DNA from 3 places in the Actinoallomurus sp. CA-142502 genome. Region 3 is predicted to be linked to each of the others. Evidence: predicted binding sites of a transcription regulator. Region 3 holds the regulator's gene; each other region holds the start of a gene.
What was found. Region 3 encodes LexA, which represses DNA repair genes until DNA is damaged. Its sites were predicted from a motif close to TCGAACANNTGTTCGA; they were not measured.
Positions count from the first base shown of each region.

Region 1: a site for LexA is predicted at 1,862-1,877, ahead of ACQEV1_RS40925 (DUF6504 family protein). Genes of this name have one in related genera too.
Region 2: a site for LexA is predicted at 1,704-1,719, ahead of ACQEV1_RS23765 (DUF3072 domain-containing protein). Genes of this name have one in related genera too.

Region 1 covers NZ_JBNJMY010000001.1:8,769,535-8,772,804, reverse strand. Annotated here, with positions in the region: gene ACQEV1_RS40935 (alpha/beta hydrolase) at 1-329, opposite strand, end outside; gene ACQEV1_RS40930 (helix-turn-helix domain-containing protein) at 563-1,447, opposite strand; gene ACQEV1_RS40925 (DUF6504 family protein) at 1,990-2,265, shown strand; gene ACQEV1_RS40920 (GNAT family N-acetyltransferase) at 2,317-2,826, shown strand; gene ACQEV1_RS40915 (prevent-host-death protein) at 2,912-3,270, shown strand, end outside.
Region 2 covers NZ_JBNJMY010000001.1:4,980,926-4,984,195, forward strand. Annotated here, with positions in the region: gene ACQEV1_RS23755 (MFS transporter) at 1-739, opposite strand, end outside; gene ACQEV1_RS23760 (TetR/AcrR family transcriptional regulator) at 848-1,465, shown strand; gene ACQEV1_RS23765 (DUF3072 domain-containing protein) at 1,493-1,690, opposite strand; gene ACQEV1_RS23770 (fatty acid desaturase family protein) at 1,934-2,971, shown strand.
Region 3 covers NZ_JBNJMY010000001.1:8,504,049-8,507,318, forward strand. Annotated here, with positions in the region: gene ACQEV1_RS39675 (vitamin B12-dependent ribonucleotide reductase) at 1-31, opposite strand, end outside; gene nrdR (transcriptional regulator NrdR) at 105-560, opposite strand; gene ACQEV1_RS39685 (LysM peptidoglycan-binding domain-containing protein) at 798-1,181, opposite strand; gene lexA (transcriptional repressor LexA) at 1,380-2,078, shown strand; gene leuS (leucine--tRNA ligase) at 2,183-3,270, opposite strand, start outside.

The sequences.
Region 1 (3,270 bases), 270 kb from region 3:
AGGAACTGGCTGCCGCCGACCGAGGTCCAGGCGTCGACGTAGACGACGATGACGGGTGGCGCCTCCCCGTTGGCGAACAGCCGGTCGACCAGCTCGGGAAAGGTCGGCCGCCACGGCGCGCGGTTGTGCCACATGGGCAGCTGGCCGGTGTACCCCTGGATCACGTAGACGGACGGGTAACGCCGCTCCGGCTCCTCGTCGTACCCCGGCGGGACGTACACCTCCAGCGGGCGCTCGTGGGGATCGCCGAGAGGGTTGCCGCGCAGTGCGTCGCTGTCGATGACGTGCTCGTCGAGGCGTCCGGCGGGTGCGGCCGACCAGGGTGGCATCCGTGCTCCTTCGCTCGGGTACGCGTCCGACCGTATCCCGAGCCGGAGACGGCCGCGGGAGATCGACTCCCGCGGCCGCCCGGCGCAGTTACGTCAGTGCTCGCTCACGATTTCGAGGACGCTCACTTCGACGCAGTCCGCCCCCTGCGAGCTGCGGCTGCTCGTACGCCAGCCAATGTCCGCGAGATCGGGGTCGCAACCCATCCCCCAGCTCTCCTTTCGTGGTGAACCGATCATCCCCGTGGGTACGGGGACGTTTTCTTGAGCTCATCCGCGACCGCGGCGATGAAGTCGGTCGACTCGTCCGGCGGTAGCGCGGCGGCTCGTAGATGGTCGAACCAGGTGGTGTGGCGGCGGACGTCTCTGTCCTTCTCCAGGAAGATGTTCCCCGCGGGCGAATCGACGTACACGACGTCCAGATCCGTCGGGTCGGGGAAGCCGATGATGGTGAACGCGCCGCCGAGCCCGGGATGGGCGCCACGGGCGAACGGCAGCACTTGGATCGTGACACTGGGGAGCTCCTCGGCCTCGAGCAGCCGGGCGAGCTGGGCGCGCATGACCGGGACGCCGCCGATCGGGCGGCGCAGCACCGCCTCGTCGAGCACGGCCCAGACCTCCAGGCTTCCGTCGTCGGCGAGCATGGCCTGCCGTCGCTGGCGCAGGGAGATCATGCGGTCGATGTTGGCGGTGCTCTCGGTGGGCCGGCCGACCTTTATCAGCGCGCGGGCGTACTCCTCGGTCTGCATGAGCCCGGGGATGAGATGGGTCTGGAACGTGCGGAGCGAGGCCGCCGACGCCTCCAGCCCGACGTAGGTGTCCAGTCCCGCGGACAGCACCGATTCGTACTCGGTCCACCAGCCTCGCTGCTGGGCGTCCTTGGCGAGGGTGAGCAGCTGTTCGCGCTGGGCCTCGTCGCCGACCTTGTACAGGTCGAGCATGTCGCGCACGTCCCGGATCCGGGCGACGGACTTGCCGGTCTCGATGCGGCTGACCCGCGACATCGAGCACTCGAGGTGTTTGGCGACGTCCTCGATCATGAGGTTGGAGGCCTCACGCAGCCTGCGGAGTTCCATCCCGAGGCGGCGTCGGCGGACGGTTGGGCTTTGCGCGTCGGACATCGAGCACCTCCAGAGCGACCGTCCGGGACGGAGGGGTTGAGCGGGGGCGGTGGACGGAACGAGGGGCCGCGGTGGGCGGTGGCGGCGGATGACGGATCAACTGCCTGGAGTCGCTGATCGCTGCGGAAGCGTGCGCGGGATCGGATCGAGGGGGACGGAGTTTTTGCCCGATACTACCGCTCTGCCTCATTTAAGCGGATTGTCGTGAAAATAAGCGTTACGCGCTGTTGTCGTACGAGTACCTCTTGCCACGACATCGCACTTTACCTGTTCAATGGTATGTCGCTCATCCTTTTGTCGGGTAAGGGAGCCCCGAAAGGGTGATCTGACGGCGGGAGGCGCCGGATCCGCACGGCGCGTCGCGGCCGGATCACCGATCGGTGCCGGGCGCCGCCCTCTTCCCAAAACGTTGAGCCGAACGTATGTTCGATGACGCCTGTCTTCCCCCGGGCACTTTCGGCGGCTTTTTGACCGGGAAGGTGGGCGGTCCGCGTGACCGGAGTCAGCGATCGGCGTCGACGCGACGCGTGGACGGTGTCCGGATGAGCCGGGCGTACGGCGACCCGGTCGAGGTCTGGCGGACCGACGGCCGGCCGTCGCGGTTCGTCTGGCACGGCCGTCTCTACACCGTGCTGCGCGTCCTGGACCACTGGGTGACCACCCGCGACTGGTGGCGCGACCGCAACCCGGAGTCCGAGGAGTCGACCGCCCGGGAGTTCTGGCAGGTGGAGGCCACCCCGGACCATGAGATCGGCGTGTACGAACTCCGCTACGACGAGGCGAGCGACACCTGGATGCTCTCCCGCGCCTGGGACTGATCGCCCGTTAGAGTTCGCCAGTTCCGATGTCGAGGCAGAACGGGAGAGCCCATGAGCCGGGTGGTGTTGCGGCCGGTCGAGGAGAAGGACATCGACGTCTTCGAGGCCGAGTTCGCCGGCCCCGAGGGGACCGGCGTCCACCAGTGGTTCGGGTACCGCAGCCCCCTCGACCTGCGGCGCCGGTTCGCCGAGACCGGCCTGCTCGCGCCGGACGGCGGAACCCTCACGGTCCGCGAGGACGACACCGTCGCGGGCCGGGTCGAGTGGTTCAGGAGCCTGTGGGGCCGCCCGGAGACGTCGTGGTGCTGGACCGTCGCGATCGGCCTGCGGCCGAGCTGCCAGGGCCGGGGTCTCGGCACCGAGGCGCAACGGCTCCTGGTGACCTACCTGTTCGACCACACCCGTGCCCAGCGGATCCAGGCCTTCACCGACAGCGGCAACGTCGCCGAACAGCGAGCGCTGGAGAAGGCGGGCTTCGAACGGGAGGGCGTCCTCCGCCAGGCCCAGTGGCGAGCCGGCGGCTGGCACGACCAGATCCTCTACTCGACGCTACGCCCGTAACCGGAGGCGTGCTAAGTACGTGCCGTACTTGATGTACTTGACGCCGGATGCCACTCTGAAGGCCCGCTCCGACGGAGGTATGCCCATGGGCGCCGTTCACTTCGACAGCTATACGGATGCCCGTGCGCATCTGAAGGCGCTCCTGGACGCGGCTGAGAGAGGCCTGGTGGCCACGGTGCGCCGCGAGTCCGCCACGACCGCCATCGTGGACGTCGAGCGGCTGCGCCACTACCTCGCGACGGTCACTCCGTCTCACGCGCAGGTGGTCCCCGAATCCGGCGGCTGGTCCCTCTTCATCCCGGGACTGCCCGTCGCCGCGGACGGCGCCACCTTCGACGAGGCCGTCGCCGAGATGATCGAAGCGCTGCGTGAGTACGCGGAGGACTGGCAGGACCACCTGCTCGACGCTCCGAGCCACCGTGAGAACTGGGGCCTTGTCCAGCT
Region 2 (3,270 bases), 3.5 Mb from region 3:
CGAGGACGCCGACCCGCGGCCGGGCCGCACCCTGGTCTCGGGTGTGACCGGTGAACCGGGTGCGGAACAGGAACAGGGCCAGCGGCAGGTAGAACGCCACGTTGGCGAAGATGCCGGCGGTGGGGCCGAGCCCGAGCAGCAGCGCCGAGCCGACGACCGGGCCGAACAGGACGCCGAGGCTGCGGAAGGTCGCGTTGAGCCGTACCGCGCTGGGCAGTTCGTCGCGGCCGGCGAAGTCGTGCAGCATCAGCTGTTCGGCGGGCGCCCACAGCGAGCCCGCGCACCCGTGCAGCACGAGCAGCAGGCAGGCCTCCCACACGCGCAGCGATCCGGTGAGGAAGAGCACGCCCCAGGCGATGGAGACGAACATGAACAGCGCCTGCGCGCCCTGGATGAGACGGCGGCAGTCGTACCGGTCGGCCCAGGAGCCGAACAGGACCGACAGCAGCAGGAAGGGCACCCAGTGGCTGATGACCTCGAAGCCGGTCAGCGCGGGGGAGTGGAACTTCTGCCACAGCACCCAGTACGTGATGACGTGCTCGATGTTGTCGGCCATCATCGCCAGGCCGGCGCCGAACAGGTACGGGCGGCAGTCGCGGTTTCGCAGGGCCGCGAATCTCGGCACGGCGCGGCCGCCCGCCGGGGAGCCGGTCGCGAGGTCCGGCTCGGGTGGGATGACGGCCGGTCGGCCGGTCCCGGCTTCGGGCATGTGGGTGGGGATGCCGCAGGCGGCGCACATGGGGATACCTCACGCCGATGGTCGGGGGGATGGGTTGCCGCGGCGCCGGGTCGGCGTTTCCCACTTACGGCTCACGGTGACTCGTAAGTCAACGTATCATAGCGAGACATGGTGTCTCGCTACACTCGCGGTGTGGTCCTCAACACCGACCCGGCCGCGCCCGGCGCCCGGATGGGGCGGCCCCGGAGCGAGCGCGCCCGCCGGGCGGTGCTCCACGCCGTCGACGACCTCCTGGTCGACGTCGGCTACGCGGCGATGACGATGAAGGGCATCGCCGAGCGGGCCGGCGTGGGGCGGCAGACGGTGTACCGGTGGTGGTCCACCAAGGCCGAGATCCTCCTGGAGGCGTGCCTCACCGACGCCCGTGAGGAACTCGTCGTCCCGCCGCACGCGGACCCGGCCGGCGACCTGCTCGCCTACCTGACCGCCCTGACCGAGTTCCTCACCACCTCGCCTCCGGGGCTCGCCTACCGGGCGCTGGTCGGCGAGGCGCAGCACGATCCCGCCGTACGCGAGCTGGTCCACGGCGCCGACCTGCTGACCGAGAGCGCCCGCGGCGTCCTCGACCGCGTCCGCCGGAGCGCGCCGGACATGCCGGAGACCGCCCTGAGCGCCGCTCAGCTCGCCGGCCCGGTCGTCACGCGGATCCTCACGACGCCCGCGCCGCTGCCGGAGCCGCTGCTCGAAGCCCACGTCGCGTCGCTCCTGCGCGCCTGGGGACGCTGACCGGGGAGGTCTCCTCTCGGCGGTCGCTCAGGCCTGGCGCAAACGTTCGCTGCGGTCCTGGAGGCGGTCGATCAGCTCCGACGCCTCGGCCTTGGACAGCCCTCCGGGCACCTCCTCTCCCGCCTCGCGGGCGAGAGTTCGCAGGTACGACTCCTGTGGACCGGTCATCGGCTCGTCGCCGGTGGCCCAGTCGCCGGGATCCTTCTCCACGGGTCCGTGGCTCATCGTCATCACTCCTTCGAACTGAGGTTCGAACCCCTACCCCCCTGCGCGGCGGCCCTAACCTCTCGGCGCCTCGAAGGAGGGTGGGGCCAGCACCACCATGGGAGCGGTGGTACACGCACCCCGGTACGGGTGCTGACCGGCTGGGACGCCGAGCCCGCCGTTCCTACGGTTTCAGTCAACCGATCACGGCCTCCGAACCCCGGAGGGGCGGGTGCGCCCCGGCGCCGTACCGAGGAGATATCGATGACCCTGACATCCGACGTCACCGTGGCCCGGAGCGGGTTCGCGCCACTGGTCCAGCAGATCCGCGCCCACGGGCTGCTGGACCGCCGCCGAGGCCGCTACGCGTGGCTGATCGGGCTGGACCTGCTCGCCTATGGCGCGGTCTGGGTCGCGGTCGCGCTGACCGGCGTCTCGTGGTGGCAGGCCGTGCTGGTGCTGCCGGCGGCCTTGTTCACGACACGCCTGTACTTCATCGGGCACGACGCCGGGCACGGGCAGATCGCGGCCACGCGGCGGGCCAACCGGCTGCTGGGCCTCCTCGTCGGGAACCTGGGGCTCGGGCTGAGCTACGGCTGGTGGACCGACAAGCACAACCGGCACCACGCCAACCCCAACCACCAGGACAAGGACCCGGACGTCAGCCCGGGCGTCCTCGTCTGGTCCACGGACCAGGCGGCCGGCCGCCGAGGCGCGTTCACCCGCTGGTTCACCCGCAACCAGGGCCGGCTGTTCGTTCCCCTGCTGCTTCTGGAGGGCATCAACCTCAAGGTGAGCAGCGTCCGGTACATCGTGGGCCGCTGCCGTCGCGGCGACCGGCGCGGGCAGGCGTGGGTCGAGGCGCTGCTGCTGTGCGCGCACTTCGGTGGTTACCTCGGGCTGCTGTTCACCGTGCTGTCGCCGGGCGCGGCGATCGCGTTCGTCCTCGCGCACCAGGCGCTGCTCGGCCTCCACCTCGGCTGCGCGTTCGCCCCGAACCACAAGGGCATGCCGATGCCGGGACCGGGGGAGCGCTGGGACCACCTGCGCAAGCAGGTCCTCACCTCGCGGAACGTCCGCGGGGGCGCGGTGACCGACTGGTTCCTCGGCGGCCTGAACTACCAGATCGAGCACCACCTGTTCCCGAGCATGCCGCGCCCTCACCTGAGGCGCGCGCAGCCGCTCGTCCGCGAGCACTGCCGCCTCGTCGGCCTCCCGTACACCGAGGAGGGGCCCATCGAGTCCTACGTCACGGCGCTCCGCCACCTGCACGCCGTCGGTGGTGGCGCAAAGGCGGCCTGACCAGGGGGGATACCATGTGGGATGGCTTGCGAGTCCGCCCAACGAGGGAGCGTTCGCGATGGGTGTCCTCTGATTCCCGGCGATCGTCCTGGGGACCGTCGGCGTCACGGTCAGGGGGCTCTCCCAACTCCTCGCCATCGGGGCGCTGATCCTCCTGATCGACATCGTCGGCGGCCTCCGGTTCGGCCGCCGGCGTGGTCCCCGCTCCGCGCGCCGACGGCGCGGCCCACACGAGGGAGCGGGGGAACGGGAGACCAGATGAGCCGCCCGCCGGCCCGATCTCACACTGAGGCGCGTCC
Region 3 (3,270 bases):
GCCGTGTCTGGCCGCTCACGGTCTCCGTCATGACCTCCCCCTTCTCAGGCCGAACCGGCCCATTTCAAGGATTACCTCGTACAACACGCGATGGGGCGCCGGTGTTACCGGCCGCGTTCCGCCGCGCGAAGAGTCTCGATTTCCTTCTCGAAGTCGTCGATCGACTCGAACCCCCGGTAGACGGAGGCGAATCGCAGGTACGCGACCTCGTCCAGCTCACGCAGCGGCCCGAGGATGGCCAGCCCCACGTCATGCGAACGCATCTCGGCGTTTCCGGTCGCCCGGATGGCCTCTTCGACGCGTTGCCCGAGCTTGGCCAGCGCGTCCTCCGTCACCGGGCGCCCCTGACAGGCCCGGCGCACCCCAGCGATGATCTTGTCGCGGGAGAACGGCTCGGTGACGCCGCTGCGCTTGGCGACCATCAGGAGTACGGTCTCCTGGGTCGTGAAGCGGCGACCGCACTCGGGGCACGACCGGCGCCGCCGGATCGCCGCGCCGTCTTCGGTGGAGCGGCTGTCGATCACCCTGCTGTCGGGGTTACGGCAGAACGGGCAGTGCACGATCCATCCCCTCCCCCCGGCGGGCGTTACGTCCTCGATTACAGCGACTTCACTGCGTGACCACAACCTGTGGTGAACTACATCCATGTAAGTACTAGATGTAGTGGTCTACCGTACGGCTCTACGAGGGCCTCCGCAACCTCGTCCGCCACATGAGCACGAAGACGCCGACGCCGTCACGGCGGCGTCGGCGTGTCGCGCCGCCGCCCCGCGAGGGCGCGGCGAGCGGCGAGCCCGTCAGCGCGCGGGGATGTAGATCTTCTGGCCCGGATTGACGACCGCGGTGGACAGGGCGTTGAGGTCGATCATGCGCTGGACCGTGACGCGGGGGTCGACCTCCGGCCGGGCGCGTACGGCGATGCCCCACAACGTGTCGCGCGGCCCCACGATCACCGACTCGCGCGCGACCGCCGGCCCCCTCTCGCCGCCGGACGTGGCGCGGGCGCCGTGTCGCGCCCCCGTCCAGTAGCCGGCGAGGAGCGCCAGCGCCACGGCGCAGACCACGACGACCCGGCCGCGCCGGGTGAGCCGGAGAGGTGTGCCGGGATGAGCCCGACGCTCGCCCATGAGCCCTCCCTCGGGAGTGACCAGGCTCACGCGCCCATCGATTCGCTCGCTCATGTCGATCTCCCCTCTGCCGAGTCGAAAGAGATTTCGATCGAACATCTGTACGAGTTGTACCGCGAGAGCCGACGAATTTCCAGGACATCTTCGAACAGGTGTTTGATCATTTAGCGGGAAGGCGCTAACGTCCGTGTACAGGAACGAAATACCGGCGACAGCGCGTCACCGGAGCGCAGTCATCCAGCGGAGACATATATGAGCAAGGTTCGGGAAATGCCCGACGGCCCCCGCGACGAGTCGGGGCTCACGGCACGCCAGCGCAAGGTCCTGGAGGTGATTCGCGACTCCGTCCAGCGCCGCGGTTACCCTCCGTCGATGCGCGAGATCGGCGAGTCGGTCGGGCTGACGAGCACCTCCAGCGTGTCGCACCAACTGCGCGCGCTCCAGCGCAAGGGCTTCCTCCTGCGCGACCCCAACCGCCCGCGCGCCGTCGTGGTCCGCATGCCCGGCTCGGCGGCCGTGGCCACCGAGCCGGAGTCGTACGAGACGACCTCGGGGCAGGAGACGGCGACCCGCCCGGCGCCCGCCTACGTGCCTCTCGTGGGCCGTATCGCGGCCGGTGGCCCGATCCTGGCCGAGGAGGCCGTGGAGGACGTCTTCGCGCTGCCCAAGCAGCTCGTGGGCGAGGGCACGCACTTCCTGCTCAACGTCACCGGTGACTCGATGATCGAGGCCGCGATCGCCGACGGCGACTGGGTGGTCGTCCGCCAGCAGCCGGTGGCCGAGAACGGCGACATCGTCGCCGCCATGATCGACGGCGAGGCCACCGTCAAGACGCTGAAGCGCCGCGACGGCAAGGTCTGGCTGATGCCGCACAACCCGGCGTACGACCCGATCCCGGGCGACGACGCGACGATCCTCGGTCGGGTCGTCGCGGTGCTGCGCAAGATGTGACCGACGCGTCTCTGGACTGTGCGCGGTGAGGGCGCCCCTCGTGGGGTGCCCTCACCGCTTTTCGTGTCGCCTTTGCGGGTGTTCGTCCCGCCCGGGAGGCGGGGTTACGCCGGGACGATGTTGACGATCTTGGGGGCGCGGACGACGACCTTGCGGATGCCGCGGTCGCCGAGGGCGGCCTGGATCTTCTCCGAGGCCAGCGCCAGCCGCTCCAGCTCCGTCTCGCCGATCTCCGGGGAGACCTCCAGCCGGTCGCGGACCTTGCCCGCCACCTGGACCACGCAGGTCACCGACTCCTGGACCAGCAGCGCCGGCTCGGCGGCCGGCCAGCCGGCCTTGGCCACGGACCCGTCCCGGCCCAGGCGCTCCCACATCTCCTCCGCGGTGTAGGGCGCCACCAGCGACAGCATCACCGCCAGCGTCTCGGCCGCCTCGCGCACGGCGGGATCGGCCGGGCCCGCCCCGGAGTCGATCACCCGCCGGGAGGCGGAGGTCAGCTCCATCATGCGAGCCACCGCGACGTTGTAGCGGTGCGCCTCGACCAGCCGGGTGACCTCGTCGATCGTCCGGTGGGTCACCTTGCGCAGCTCGACGTCGCCCGAGGCCGGCCCGGTGCCCGGCGCCGACGTCACGTCGGCGGCGACCCGGTGCGCGCGAGCCAGGAACTTCACCGCGCCGGACGGCGACACGTCGGCCCAGTCGATGTCGTCCTCCGGCGGCCCGGAGAAGATCATCGTCAGGCGTACCGCGTCGACGCCGTACTCGGAGATCTGCTCGCCCAGGTCGACCAGGTTGCCGGTCGTCTTGGACATCGCGGAGCCGTTGAGGATCACCTGGCCCTGGTTGACCAGCCGGGTGAACGGCTCGACGCAGTCCAGCATGCCCATGTCGTACAGCACCTTGGTGAAGAACCGGCTGTACAGCAGGTGCAGGATCGCGTGCTCGACACCGCCGGTGTACTGGTCGACCGGCATCCACCGGCGCGCCTTCTCCACGTCGAACGGGCCGTCGGTGTAGCCCGGCGAGCAGTAGCGCACGAAGTACCACGAGGAGTCGACGAAGGTGTCCATCGTGTCGGTGTCGCGCTTGGCCGCGCCGCCGCACTTGGGGCACGCGACGTTGACCCAGTCGGCGGCGGCCGCCAGCGGCGACACGCCCCGGGGCGCCAGGTCGGCGCCGCGCAGGTCGTCCG